Regions from separate parts of the Xenorhabdus aichiensis genome, predicted to be linked through region 3. Evidence: predicted binding sites of a transcription regulator. Region 3 holds the regulator's gene; each other region holds the start of a gene.
The links. Region 3 encodes CRP, which controls carbon source genes, mostly activating them, when cyclic AMP is high. Its sites were predicted from a motif close to ATGTGANNNNNNTCACAT; they were not measured.
Positions count from the first base shown of each region.

Region 1: PSI22_RS02775 (CidA/LrgA family protein) is a predicted target of CRP. The motif match lies at 1,806-1,823, and genes of this name have one in related genera.
Region 2: ompW (outer membrane protein OmpW) is a predicted target of CRP. The motif match lies at 1,816-1,833, and genes of this name have one in related genera.
Region 4: PSI22_RS13295 (NupC/NupG family nucleoside CNT transporter) is a predicted target of CRP. The motif match lies at 1,309-1,326, and genes of this name have one in related genera.

Region 1 is NZ_JAQRFO010000003.1:131,035-134,224, forward strand. It holds gene cdd (cytidine deaminase) at 1-427, opposite strand, end outside; gene PSI22_RS02770 (CidB/LrgB family autolysis modulator) at 612-1,307, opposite strand; gene PSI22_RS02775 (CidA/LrgA family protein) at 1,310-1,753, opposite strand; gene metG (methionine--tRNA ligase) at 1,897-3,190, opposite strand, start outside.
Region 2 is NZ_JAQRFO010000001.1:204,275-207,464, forward strand. It holds gene trpA (tryptophan synthase subunit alpha) at 1-364, shown strand, start outside; gene PSI22_RS00980 (BON domain-containing protein) at 582-896, shown strand; gene ompW (outer membrane protein OmpW) at 1,026-1,670, opposite strand; gene PSI22_RS00990 (YciC family protein) at 2,134-2,892, shown strand; one part of gene PSI22_RS00995 (IS6 family transposase) at 3,183-3,190, shown strand, end outside.
Region 3 is NZ_JAQRFO010000008.1:46,383-49,572, forward strand. It holds gene PSI22_RS05650 (aminodeoxychorismate synthase component II) at 118-693, shown strand; gene crp (cAMP-activated global transcriptional regulator CRP) at 983-1,615, opposite strand; gene PSI22_RS05660 (phosphoribulokinase) at 2,189-3,058, opposite strand; gene PSI22_RS05665 (YheU family protein) at 3,160-3,190, opposite strand, start outside.
Region 4 is NZ_JAQRFO010000028.1:39,292-42,481, reverse strand. It holds gene PSI22_RS13305 (patatin-like phospholipase family protein) at 1-375, shown strand, start outside; gene PSI22_RS13300 (TatD family hydrolase) at 376-1,146, shown strand; gene PSI22_RS13295 (NupC/NupG family nucleoside CNT transporter) at 1,499-2,764, shown strand; gene deoC (deoxyribose-phosphate aldolase) at 3,172-3,190, shown strand, end outside.

The DNA.
Region 1 (3,190 bases), on a different contig from region 3:
TTCCACTGTTTAATTCATTCATGAACTGGCGGCAATGTCCACAAGGCGAATAATTGACGGTGATAGAAACCAGCTTTTTTTCACCGCGCAGCCAAGCATGGGTGATGGCTGATTGCTCGGCATGAACGGTTTGCTGCAAGGGGACTCCAGCAAATTCCATATTGGCACCAAAATAGAGGTTGCCACTTTCTCCCCGTGCGATTGCCCCGACGTAAAAATGCGAGATAGGTGTAATGGCACAGGCCGCTGCAAGTGGTAATAGAGCAAGTGCCAGCGCATGATCATCAAAACCGCAGATTTGCCTGATTGACTCAACCTGCTTTGCGGTCAGCATCGCTGGAAAATCGTCATTGCCGATATAGGGTAACAGGGCTTCTTGCAGTTTAGGGGTAATTTCTGACCAAATAGCGTGAAAACGAGCTTGCATAGAATGATCTCCAAATTAATTGGAGGTCATTCTAGGATGTCTGCTCAGGTTTGTAATGTGATAAACACCATATATTCAGTGAAATGAGCGTAATAGATACATTATTTTAGTAACTTATATCAAATTTTTACTATTTTTATGAATTTTTTCACCGTTTGATCACGAGTTGCTAACTAGCCAGACACTAGCCAAATAGATGAAGCAGTACAGGAAATAAAAAAGGTGCCATTAATGAGGTGATAATGCCGCAGGTCATCAGCGCCAAAGAACTGTATGCACCTTCAATATGATCGAGTTCGGCGCAGCGTGCCGTACCCACAGCGTGGGATGCCGTTCCCATGGCCAATCCTCTTGAAGCCGACGTTTTTATTTCTAGAAGATTGAACAGGTTATGACCAAAGATCGCGCCCAAAATACCGACAGTAATTACGCAAGCTGCACTGATAGCAGGAATTCCGCCAACGGAATCCGCAACGGCCATGGCAATTGGTGTTGTGACGGATTTGGGCAGCACAGAGGCAGCGATCTCAGGGCTGGCTCCCGCCCATAACGCGATAGCTGTACCTGTCACCATCGCGACAATACTACCGATAAAACAGATGCTAATAATGGATTTCCATTGAGCACGGATTTGATGGAGCTGCTCATAAAGAGGGAAGGCCAATGCGACAACGGCGGGTTGCAGTAAGTCGTTTAAGATCCTGCTACCGGAAAAATAGTGCTCATAGGGGGTGTGAGTCATCAGTAACAAAGGAATGATAACGGCCATCGATAGCAACAATGGATTAAAGATGGGAAGTTTGAGTTGCCGTGATAATTTTTTGGCGCAATAAAATACGAGCAGTGTTAATGGTAGTGACCACCAGATATGGCTTAACATTTTTATCTTTTGTCCGATTGTTGTGATGGCGGGGAGCTGAGATCGGGTTCTTTTCGTTGAGCGCCGATAATGATGCGTTCGCGATGGACATAATGGGAACTGTAAGCAACGACAATCATGACAATAATTGTACTGACGATACAGGAGAGAACAATCGGGAACATTTGCTGGCTAAGTTGCGGGTAATAATCCATAACACCCACCCCGATGGGCAAAAACAGCAATGTCATGTTTTTCATCAACAGGCTACAGCCCGGTTTCACCCAATATGCAGGAATAAGCTGGAATGCAAGTAAACAAAACAGAAGAAGTAAGCCAATAATGCTACCGGGGAGAGAGAAGGGAAGTAGTGCTGAAATGATATTCCCCGCGATGAGGCACAAATAGAGCAGCACGAATGCACGCAGGTATTGCCAGCCTATCACCAGCATGTTTCGGAAAGACATAAACATAATTCCTCAATATAACGAGGGTTTTATCATACGACTAACTCTGTAAATGTGCCATACGTCACATTAAAAAGCGGACTCTTTTTTGAGCCCGCTTTGTTGTTTATCATTATACCTTAATTTCACAAGGCATCTGATGGTTATTTAACCTGCATTCCCGGCTGTGCACCGCTGTCTGGACTTAACAGGAAAATCTCTTTTCCACCAGGGCCAGCCGCCATTACCATGCCTTCAGAAATGCCAAAACGCATCTTACGTGGTGCGAGGTTGGCTACCATCACTGTCAGACGGTTCTCCAGCGCTTTTGGATCTGGATAGGCTGAACGGATACCGGAGAAGACTTGACGCGTTTCACCACCAAGATCAAGGGTCAGTTTCAGCAGCTTATCTGAACTTTCGACAAAATCAGCTTGCTTGATCAGTGCGATACGCAGGTCAACCTTGGCAAAATCATCAAATGCGATGGTGTCCTGAATGGGATCATCGGCCAGTGGGCCTGTCAGGGTTTTTTGTGGCTTGATGCTTTCTTTGGAGTCAGCCACCATAGCGTCAACTTTTGCCATCTCGATACGGTTAAACAGTGCTTTAAATGGTGAAACTTCATGGTTAAGCAATGGTTGCCGGATGCCATCCCAAGTCAGTTCGGTATTCAAGAACGCTTCTGTACGGTCAGTCAGGCTTGGAAGAACGGGCTTCAGGTAAGTCATCAGAACGCGGAACAGGTTGATACCCATTGAGCAGATGGCTTGCAGATCGGCATCCCGACCTTCTTGCTTGGCAACAACCCACGGTGCCTGTTCGTCAACGTAGCGGTTTGCCAAATCGGCTAATGCCATGATTTCACGGATGGCCTTACTGAATTCACGGTGGGTGAAGTCTTCCGCAATACCTTCAGCCGCATCAACAAATTGCTGGTACAGCGCAGGATCAGCAAGTTGATCGGCCAGTTTGCCCGCAAAACGTTTATTGATGAAACCTGCGTTACGTGAAGCAAGGTTAACCACTTTGTTCACGATATCGCTGTTAACGCGCTGAACGAAATCTTCCAGATTGAGATCGATGTCATCAATACGGGAGGAGAGCTTCGCAGCATAGTAATAACGCAGGCAATCTGCATCAAGGTGCTTCAGGTACGTTTCAGCCTTGATAAACGTCCCGCGCGACTTGGACATCTTCGTGCCGTTAACTGTGATATAGCCGTGGACGAACAGGTTGGTCGGCTTGCGATAGTTGCTGCCTTCCAACATGGCTGGCCAGAACAGGCTATGGAAATAAACGATATCTTTACCGATGAAGTGGTAGAGATCGGCTTCGGAATCTTTCGACCAGAATTCGTCGAAATTCAGGTCATCACGTTTGCTGCACAGGTTTTGGAACGACCCCATGTAGCCAATTGGCGCGTCCAGCCAGACATAGAAAAATTTGCCCGGTTCG
Region 2 (3,190 bases), on a different contig from region 3:
TGCTCCGATATTAATTTGTCCACCAAATGCAGATGATGATCTACTGCGTGAAATAGCAGTATGTGGGCGAGGTTACACTTATCTGCTGTCAAGAGCCGGGGTCACTGGAACTCAGAATCGAGCTGAACATCCACTAACGCACCTAGTTAATAAGCTCAAAGAGTATCATGCCGCTCCTGCACTACAAGGTTTTGGCATATCGGAGCCCGCACAAGTCACATCAGTACTCGATAGCGGCGCGGCTGGCGCTATTTCCGGCTCCGCCGTGGTAAAAATCATTGAAGATAATTTAAACCAGCCCCAAATTATGCTGGAAAAACTAGTGACGTTTGTCCGCACCATGAAAACCGCGACACAACGTTAATCTTCTCCCTTCCTCCATCATCTATTGATGGGGGAAGCTATTACCGCCAACCCATCACCATCCGGGAATAAATATTTCCCCTATCATTTGTAGGTTTTCCTGTTTTCAATAATACTTTCTGATTACGGCCATTACACAATGGCATGATACCTAAAGTAGAAACGAGAATAATGTTTCGATAAATAAGCATTGTTCTTGAGATCAACGGAGCATAATTATGAAACTATTAAAAGTAGTCTCTACGTTTTTTGTTGCTACTGTTATAGCGATGACGATCTCTGCATGTGCCCCAACAGCAACAACAGAAAGTACCGGGAATTACATTGACGATACCGTCATTACAGCCAAAGTAAAATCAGCATTACTCGAGGCCAAAAATCTAAAATCCAGAGAAATCAGTGTAGAGACTTTCAAAGGCCGTGTGCAGTTAAGTGGATTCGTTAGCTCTCCTGAAGACGTCACACGTGCAATACAAATCACTAAAGGAATTAAGGGTGTCAATACCGTGATTAATTCAATCAAGCTTCGATAATCCGTTAGAACCTATATCCACAGACGTAAAAATGGGGCAGATTAGGCCCCATTGGTTCTCTCTTATGCCAAACACATATAGAACTTACTTACTCTATTACCATCTAATAAAATATTACATATCAATCTGTTAGAATTTATAACCCACACCAAACATAAACACCCATGGATCAAGGCGAGTTTTATATTTTTGTTCTGCATCACCCGCTTTGAATCTCACATCAGTTTCGATATTCATCCACCACAATGAGGTATTCAATATCCAATTTTTATCCAACTGATAATCTAAACCAACCTGACCAGCAACACCCCAAGAATCTTTCAGATCCAGACTATTTAATTTCGCTGCTTCAACGGTTGCATTATTGTCATTAAATTTTTCGCTAAAAAATGTGGTGTAATTTAAACCAATCCCCACATAAGGACGTAAGTTATTTTCTTTGGAGCCAAAATAATATTGCGCCATCAAAGTTGGGGGCAAATGCTTAACTTTAGCCACATCACCGGCTTTCGGTAAATTGACACGATGCTGAAAAGGTGTAGCGGCTAATAATTCAACACCAATGTTATCGGTGATCATATAACCAAAAGTCAAACCCAACTGCGTATTATTATTTACGCCGAAAGACCCCTGACCTAACACATCATCAGATCCAGCATTCGGTCTTACCGTTGCTGTACCCGCGCGGAACAGGAAATCACCTGCTTCATGAGCAAAGGTCAATGACGGAGCTAACGCAGCCGCAGCCAATACAAGCGCAGAAATCTTTTTCATTATCCATCCCATTTATGTGGTTTTAAATCAGCCAAAAATATACCTGTTTGTTTACCTTTGTGACCCAAGGCAGATCACATCTTTTAAATATTTTTGTCAAAATAAAGTATTGATGAATTTATTATTTCATCTACCAAATATTTCAAATTGATCTAAATCAAAATTAATTGGATATTAATCTTATGACTATTCGACGCTATATCTTTATATGATTTTTTAACCAACAATAATAATTAAGAATACAAGTATTAGGTTGATAAAAAATATCACTTCTATTCCAATTAATTAACATAACATTAATAGATCCATCATTTGGTTAAAAATCACCCATTACCTCCCCTGCTCTCTTCTATCTGTTAATGTCCCTCAACCGTTACCTGCTTTATCTTTTAGGTATCCAATAATCCCCCGAACAAGGTACAATTGAGTATCATTGTTGTTTTATCTGATAGGAGCCACTTTCATGCCCATCACGGCAAATATCCTGTATCGTGACAGCTTCAACTTTTTTAAGAACCAACTGTTGAATATTTTCATACTCTCTGTCTTGGCCGCGTTGGTGGCAGCACTGCTTGAACATCTCCTGATGCCTGATGGTGAACAGCTCAAACTACTGGTTGAGATACAAAACGCCTTTAAAGAATCAGGTAATACAGGAGTCAAAAATTTTGTGGCGCAATTGACGCCAGAAGAACAGTTAATGTTCTTACGCACAGCATTCGGTATTCTATTTTCCAACATATTCGGTAGTACATTGCTGACCGCCAATGTGTTGTTACTTATCAATGCCATTTCTAACGGGCACCAAACCAATGCGCTCCATGCCAGCAAATCATCAATAGGATCGTTGCCTAAAATGTTTTTGCTGATGTTTATCTGTACCCTGTTGATTCAATTAGGTTACGCGTTAATGTTCATTCCCGGCATACTGCTTTCTATTGCATTTGCATTTGCCCCTGTTTTTCTGCTTGAAAAAGGAAGAGGTGTTTTCTCATCCATGCAGGAAAGCTGGAAATTGGCGTTTACCAATCTGCGTCTGTTAGCCCCCGCCATACTGCTATGGTTTGCAATAAAACTAATTATAGCTCTTGGTTTCGCTAGCATGCCCGATATCGTGCTGTTAATACTGAATAACCTACTGTCTTCCATGCTGCTGATTTACCTATTCCGCTTATATATGCTGACTAAATCGCAAAACAAATCTGCAAACGGTATGCAATAAAATAAATCACCTCGCCCTACCGCCGAGTCTGTCACAAAAGCTCGGTGTTTCTTTCTAAAGGGGGAAAGTAAACCCCCCATCACATTTTTTACTGCCTGTTATTTGCACTAATAACAGGCAATAAATCACCCATAATATCAAAGCAATCACGTAATGCAGAAAATACCGGTTCTACCCTTGTTATTTTCAGAAGACGATTGCACCAATTAACAGGGCATAACGACTGGTGGGTTCTGTCGCATTAAGCGGTCATCAGGTAAGCTCCCCTGTTTTTGAGCGAGTCCAGAGCGATGTCCCT
Region 3 (3,190 bases):
TGAGCGTCCCGCTGCTGTTGATGCTGCTTTACCTGATTTTATCGAAATACAGAATGCACAATGCCCGCTAGGGTAGGGCAATATATAAAACTATAAAAATCAGTAGGATATACTCCTATGCTATTAATAATAGATAACTACGATTCTTTTACATTCAATTTATATCAATATTTTTGCGAGTTAGGGACAAATGTTTTAGTTAAGCGTAATGATGAATTACAGCTTGAAGATATCGAGAAGTTGGCGCCCACACATTTAGTGATTTCGCCGGGGCCTTGTACGCCAAATGAAGCAGGGATTTCACTAGAGGCCATTTCGCATTTTGCCGGCAAGTTGCCAATCCTCGGTGTGTGCCTCGGGCATCAGGCTATTGGGCAGGCTTTTGGTGCGAGTGTGGTCAAAGCCCGCGAGGTGATGCACGGAAAAAACAGCTTGATCCACCATAATCAACAAGGAGTATTCAAAGGATTGAACCGTCCACTGACTGTTACCCGTTATCATTCTCTGGTGATTGCTGCTGAAACCCTGCCAGCGTCGTTTGAAGTGACCGCATGGAGTCAGCATAACGGTAATGTAGATGAAATTATGGGAATACGTCACCGTACTTTGCCATTGGAAGGTGTGCAATTTCACCCTGAAAGCATTCTCAGTGAACAGGGACATGATTTGTTGAATAATTTTCTCAGATATTAACCAGATACTATCGCATTTTCCTCACCGGCTGTTTTTTTATTTGCCCTTATGTGATTTTTTATTCATATTTGGTGACTATTATTTCACTGTGATATGGCAAATATAAAAATAAGGTGAGGGAAATCACGTCTGCGCCAGCGGAATATCAGGGCAAGGCCAGTGAAGTGTTACAGAAAGCGGCGGAACGGGGCTTGATGCTGCCATTGCACAGATAAGACAAAGGAAGCAACAAAAAAGCCAGTGCAGGATAAGGGTTGCGCTGGCTCAGTTTCAAGAGCAATTTCAGGAACTAGCGGGTTCCATATACTACAATGGTTTTGCCATGAGCAGAGATCAGGTTTTGATCTTCTAACATCTTCAGAATGCGGCCAACTGTTTCGCGGGAACACCCGACAATCTGGCCAATTTCCTGACGTGTAATTTTTATTTGCATACCATCAGGATGGGTCATTGCATCAGGCTGTTTGGCCAGATTCATTAACGTCTTGGCAATACGGCCTGTGACATCCAGAAATGCTAGGTTACCGACTTTTTCTGAAGTTGTTTGTAAGCGTTTTGCCATCTGAGAGGATAGACGCATCAGAATATCAGGGTTGACCTGAATGAGTTGGCGAAATTTCTTGTAGGAAATTTCAGCGACTTCACAGGCACTTTTAGCTCGTACCCATGCAGTACGCAGCTTTCCTTCTTCAAACAATCCAAGCTCACCAATGAAATCTCCCTGATTTAAATAAGAGAGAATCATTTCTTTGCCTTCTTCATCTTTTATTAGAACAGCAACTGAACCTTTAACAATATAGTAAAGCGTTTCTGCTTTCTCGCCTTGATGAATAAGCGTGCTCTTGGATGGATATTTGTGAATATGGCAGTGTGACAAAAACCATTCAAGAGTAGGGTCTGTTTGTGGCTTGCCGAGAACCATTCGCTTTATCCTCTGTTGTTATTTCCGCCTTGATGACGTGAGGAACAGTTTTTCCTCACCCGGCTGGCTTTATAAAGTCAATAGCTTAACATATTAACTTGCTGAAAAACTGACAAGCGGGAATTTTATATAGATTATAATCATACCAAAATACGGGTGTCTTAATCTTAACCTATATATCTTGCCAGCTTCGCTTGTAACTTCGCTTGTAACTTCGTTTGTAACACAGGAAAACGTTTCTGTCTCCCCCTGTATCGCTTCAGCCCGCCAGATTAACAGAAATCTATTTGGAGCGTCGTCTTTATTGCTCTACGACTTATAGGAAATCGAGTAATGCCAATATTTCCAAAGGGAAAAGGAGAAAAAACATAAAGACGGGAACGGCTGAATGACTTTTTTATCGTGTAAGAGGCTGCGGGTACTTTGGTAAATATTGTACTGCTTTTACGCGTTTTACCTTACTGAATTTTCTCTTTATAATCTGTTTTTATTGTTACTGAAATGCTTATTTGCGTAAAACAGGCAACGTTATTTTTTGTTACCTGTTTAATTAAAAAATAAATTGCGTTTAAATCAAGAAATTTTTTTGCCTTCCAGTAATTGCTGAACCCACGGAGCCATAATTAACTCCATGGCCAGCCCCACTTTTCCGCCGGGAACGACAATGGTATTTATACTGGAAATAAATGACCCCTGAAGCATTGACAATAAATAAGGGAAATCAATTTGTTTCAGGCCACGGAAACGAATCACGATAAAACTTTCATCCAGAGATGGAATAGCCTTGGCGGAGAAGGGGTTAGAGGTATCAACTGTGGGAACGCGCTGGAAATTGATATGAGTACGGGAAAACTGTGGCGTAATATAGCGGATATAATCATCCATCGAACGCACCACGGAATCCATGACCGCCTCTCTTGAATGGCCACGTTCGCTGGTATCACGGATAAGTTTCTGTATCCACTCAAGGTTGACGATGGGGACGACACCAATCAGCAAATCAACATAGCTGGCGACATTATACTGTGGAGTAACAACGCCGCCATGCAACCCTTCATAAAACAGAATATCGGTGTTTGATGGCAGTGATTCCCACGGAGTGAATGTACCCGGTACTTGATTGTAAGGCACCGCTTCATCATAGGTGTGGAGATATCTCCGGCAGCGGCCAGTGCCTGTTTCACCATAGTTACAAAATGTCTTTTCCAACATGCTGAAATCATTGGCTTCTGGCCCAAAATAGCTGACATGCCTGCCTTGCTCTTTCGCCTTACGGATCTCGGCATCCATTTCAGGACGGGTGTAACGGTGGAAACTATCCCCTTCGATGAGTGCGGCAGTAACTTCAAGTTGTTGGAAAATCTTGCGGAACGCCACACTGGTCGTTGTTGTTCCGGCTCCGCTAGAACCCGTTATGGCAATGACAGGGTGTTTGGCAGACATAAGAACAGACTCCTTATCAATAAAAGTTGGGACTATCTTTCTCGTAATCAGCAATACAGAGCAAAATAAGGCAAACGGAACAGCCTGATAAGAAGAAGGCGCTAAGGGCGAAACATCTCTTTGGGCATGATA
Region 4 (3,190 bases), on a different contig from region 3:
AGCCGGACGCAGCAATTTATCGAAAACCCGCCGGATGATGTGCAGGTATTCGAAATTTATCCTCCTGCGCCATTGGCTACGATGGCATTGGGAAGCCGAATCAGTGCATTAAATCAGGATTATCATTTGGGGCGGCGCTGTGGGCGATACTTTTTGGCTACCATTGGGCATACCTTTGTTGGTGGGAAATTTGGGCTGGAAAAACGTAAAAGTTATGGTGTTTGTCGCAGTGGTTTAAATAATGATGGGGTTAATCACAATGGTTTCAGGCGATATAGCTTGTTGGACAGCATAAATCGTCCGGTAACAGAGGTGCAGGAGGATGGTGTGATTCCGCTGACAGGGTCTATTATGTTGGATGACGTGGATAAGTAGATGTTTATTGATACACATTGCCATTTTGATTTTCCTCCCTTTGCAGGGAATGAACAAACGAGTCTGAAACAAGCCAGGCAAGCGGGGGTGGAAACCATTATCGTCCCCACCGTTAGTCAAATGAATTTCCAGCGGGTTGCTGCGCTGGCATATGATTATCCTTCCATCTATGCCGCGTTTGGCCTGCATCCCCTGTATATCAATGAGCATCAAGGTTCTCACTTGGATGAGCTGGCGCAGAAGCTGAAGGAAAAAAATCCCAAATGTGTGGCTGTAGGAGAAATAGGGCTTGATCTTTATATGCCGGAGCCACAGTTTGAGAAACAAAAAAGGGTGCTGGAAGCGCAGTTAGCGTTGGCTAAAAGGCACGATTTGCCGGTGATACTCCACTCCCGAAAAAGCCATGATCAACTGGCCGCCATACTGCGAAGACATGACTTACCACGCACGGGGGTAATTCATGGCTTTGCTGGTAGCCTGTCTCAGGCACAGGCTTTTATTCGTTTGGGATTTTATATTGGTGTCGGGGGAACGATGACTTACGCGAGAGCACAAAAAACACGCAGTACAATTTCCCAACTGCCTCTGTCGTCCCTTGTGTTGGAAACGGATGCGCCTGATATGCCACTCTCTGGATACCAAGGGCAGCCGAACCGACCGGAAAGAGTCGCACAGGTTTTTTCTGCGTTGTGTGAATTGCGTCGAGAATCTCCAGATGAAATGGCCGGCCAGATTTATCACAACAGCATGGCACTATTTGCGTTAAGCTGACTTATAACCACAGAAATGATATGTTTTTTTAGGGTAACAGGAAGTGAGTATCCGTATTAAATAAATATTAATAATCCTTAATTGGTCTTCTTTACTCATTTATCCCTTTTTTTGCCTTTTTCACCGCAAAATTATCTAATCCCTTAGAAACTAGATGGATTTATGTGATCTAGATCTCATTTTGTGTTTTTATATTACTTTTTGCGGTATTAATTTGTGATGTTAGTTGCTTGTTCTTTTTTACTACTAGGTATAATCGGCCTCGCACAATGCCGGTAGGAACTCACAATATAACTGGCATATTTTTTCATTATTCATTCAGTGAACAGGGATTCTTCCAATGCAACTCATTATGAGCCTGATAGGGATGGTAGTGCTGATTTTTATCGCAGTACTTTTCTCCAGTAATTACCGAGCTATTAAGATCCGCACAGTCTTGGGCGCCTTTTTGATTCAGGTTGCTATTGGGGCATTTGTACTTTACGTGCCAGCGGGTAAAGACATTCTGATTGGAATGTCAAAAGGCGTTTCCAACGTCATTGGATACGGCCAGAAAGGAACGGATTTCATCTTTGGTGGACTAGTTTCCGACAAAATGTTTGAGCTGTTCGGCGGCGGTGGCTTTATCTTTGCTCTGCGCGTCCTGCCTATTATCGTTTTCTTCTCCTCACTTATTGCCGTCCTGTATTACATCGGCGTTATGCAGATTGTGATCAAAATACTCGGTGGTGGCATGCAAAAACTGCTGGGAACATCACGAACCGAATCTCTGTCTGCGACTGCAAATATTTTCGTCGGCCAAACTGAAGCGCCGCTGGTTGTCCGTCCTTATATTTCGACCATGACTCAATCGGAACTGTTTGCTGTCATGTGTGGTGGTTTGGCTTCTGTGGCAGGTTCAGTATTGGCTGGCTACGCATCGATGGGCGTTCCATTGGAATACCTGATTGCCGCTTCATTCATGGCAGCTCCGGGTGGCCTGCTATTTGCGAAACTGTTAGTGCCGGAAACGGAAAAAACACGCGACACCGACGATGCCATGTCGCTGATTGCGGCTGAAGATCGCCCTGCCAATATCATTGATGCTGCGGCATCAGGTGCGGCATCGGGTATGCAACTGGCTCTGAACGTGGGAGCAATGCTGCTGGCATTCACCGCCTTGATTGCCTTGCTGAATGGTATGCTGGGTGGTATCGGTGGCTGGTTCAGCTATCCTCAATTGTCCATGGAACTGATTTTGGGCTGGGTGTTCTCACCAATCGCTTACCTGATTGGTGTACCGTGGAATGAAGCGACTATTGCAGGTTCTTTCATCGGCCAGAAAGTGGTCGTCAATGAGTTCGTGGCGTTCATGAACTTTGGCGAATATCTGAAACCGAACGAGGTAGTTCAGGCTGCAGGTCTGCAAGTGCTTTCCGATCATACCAAAGCGATTATCTCCTTTGCGCTGTGTGGCTTCGCCAATTTGTCTTCTGTCGCTATTTTGTTGGGTGGTTTAGGCGGTATGGCGCCAAATCGTCGTGGAGACATTGCACGTTTTGGTCTGAAAGCCGTACTGGCCGGTTCACTCTCTAACTTGATGAGTGCAACCATTGCTGGGTTCTTCCTCGCGTTATAAAACGCAGGAATCGCGTATCAAATTGAATGCAGGTGAGATAATCTCACCTGCTTTTGTTTTTTCTGAAACTGTTTTGATGTGATATAAATCACAAAAAAATGTTTATCATTGCAATTTTCATTCGATTAGTGTGATTTATGGCACGAATTATTCGGTATTTACATGTTCAAATAATGATGTGCCAAGGCTTTATGGATTAAGTTGATGCCCGCCGGGGCAGTAAAAGCTGAAGAAAGTATAGTGCGGAGAGAAGGAACTCTACTGTTGCTGTTGTGCATAATCATGGCAACATCTTCAAGGAACCAAGTCCGCTCGCCAACAAACGAACTAACTAATCGTTCAAAACAATCGTTCAAAAGAATATGTGAACGGGTTCAGTCACGATAATAATACCGTTGGAGAGTTTTATGACCGATTTAACCGCAG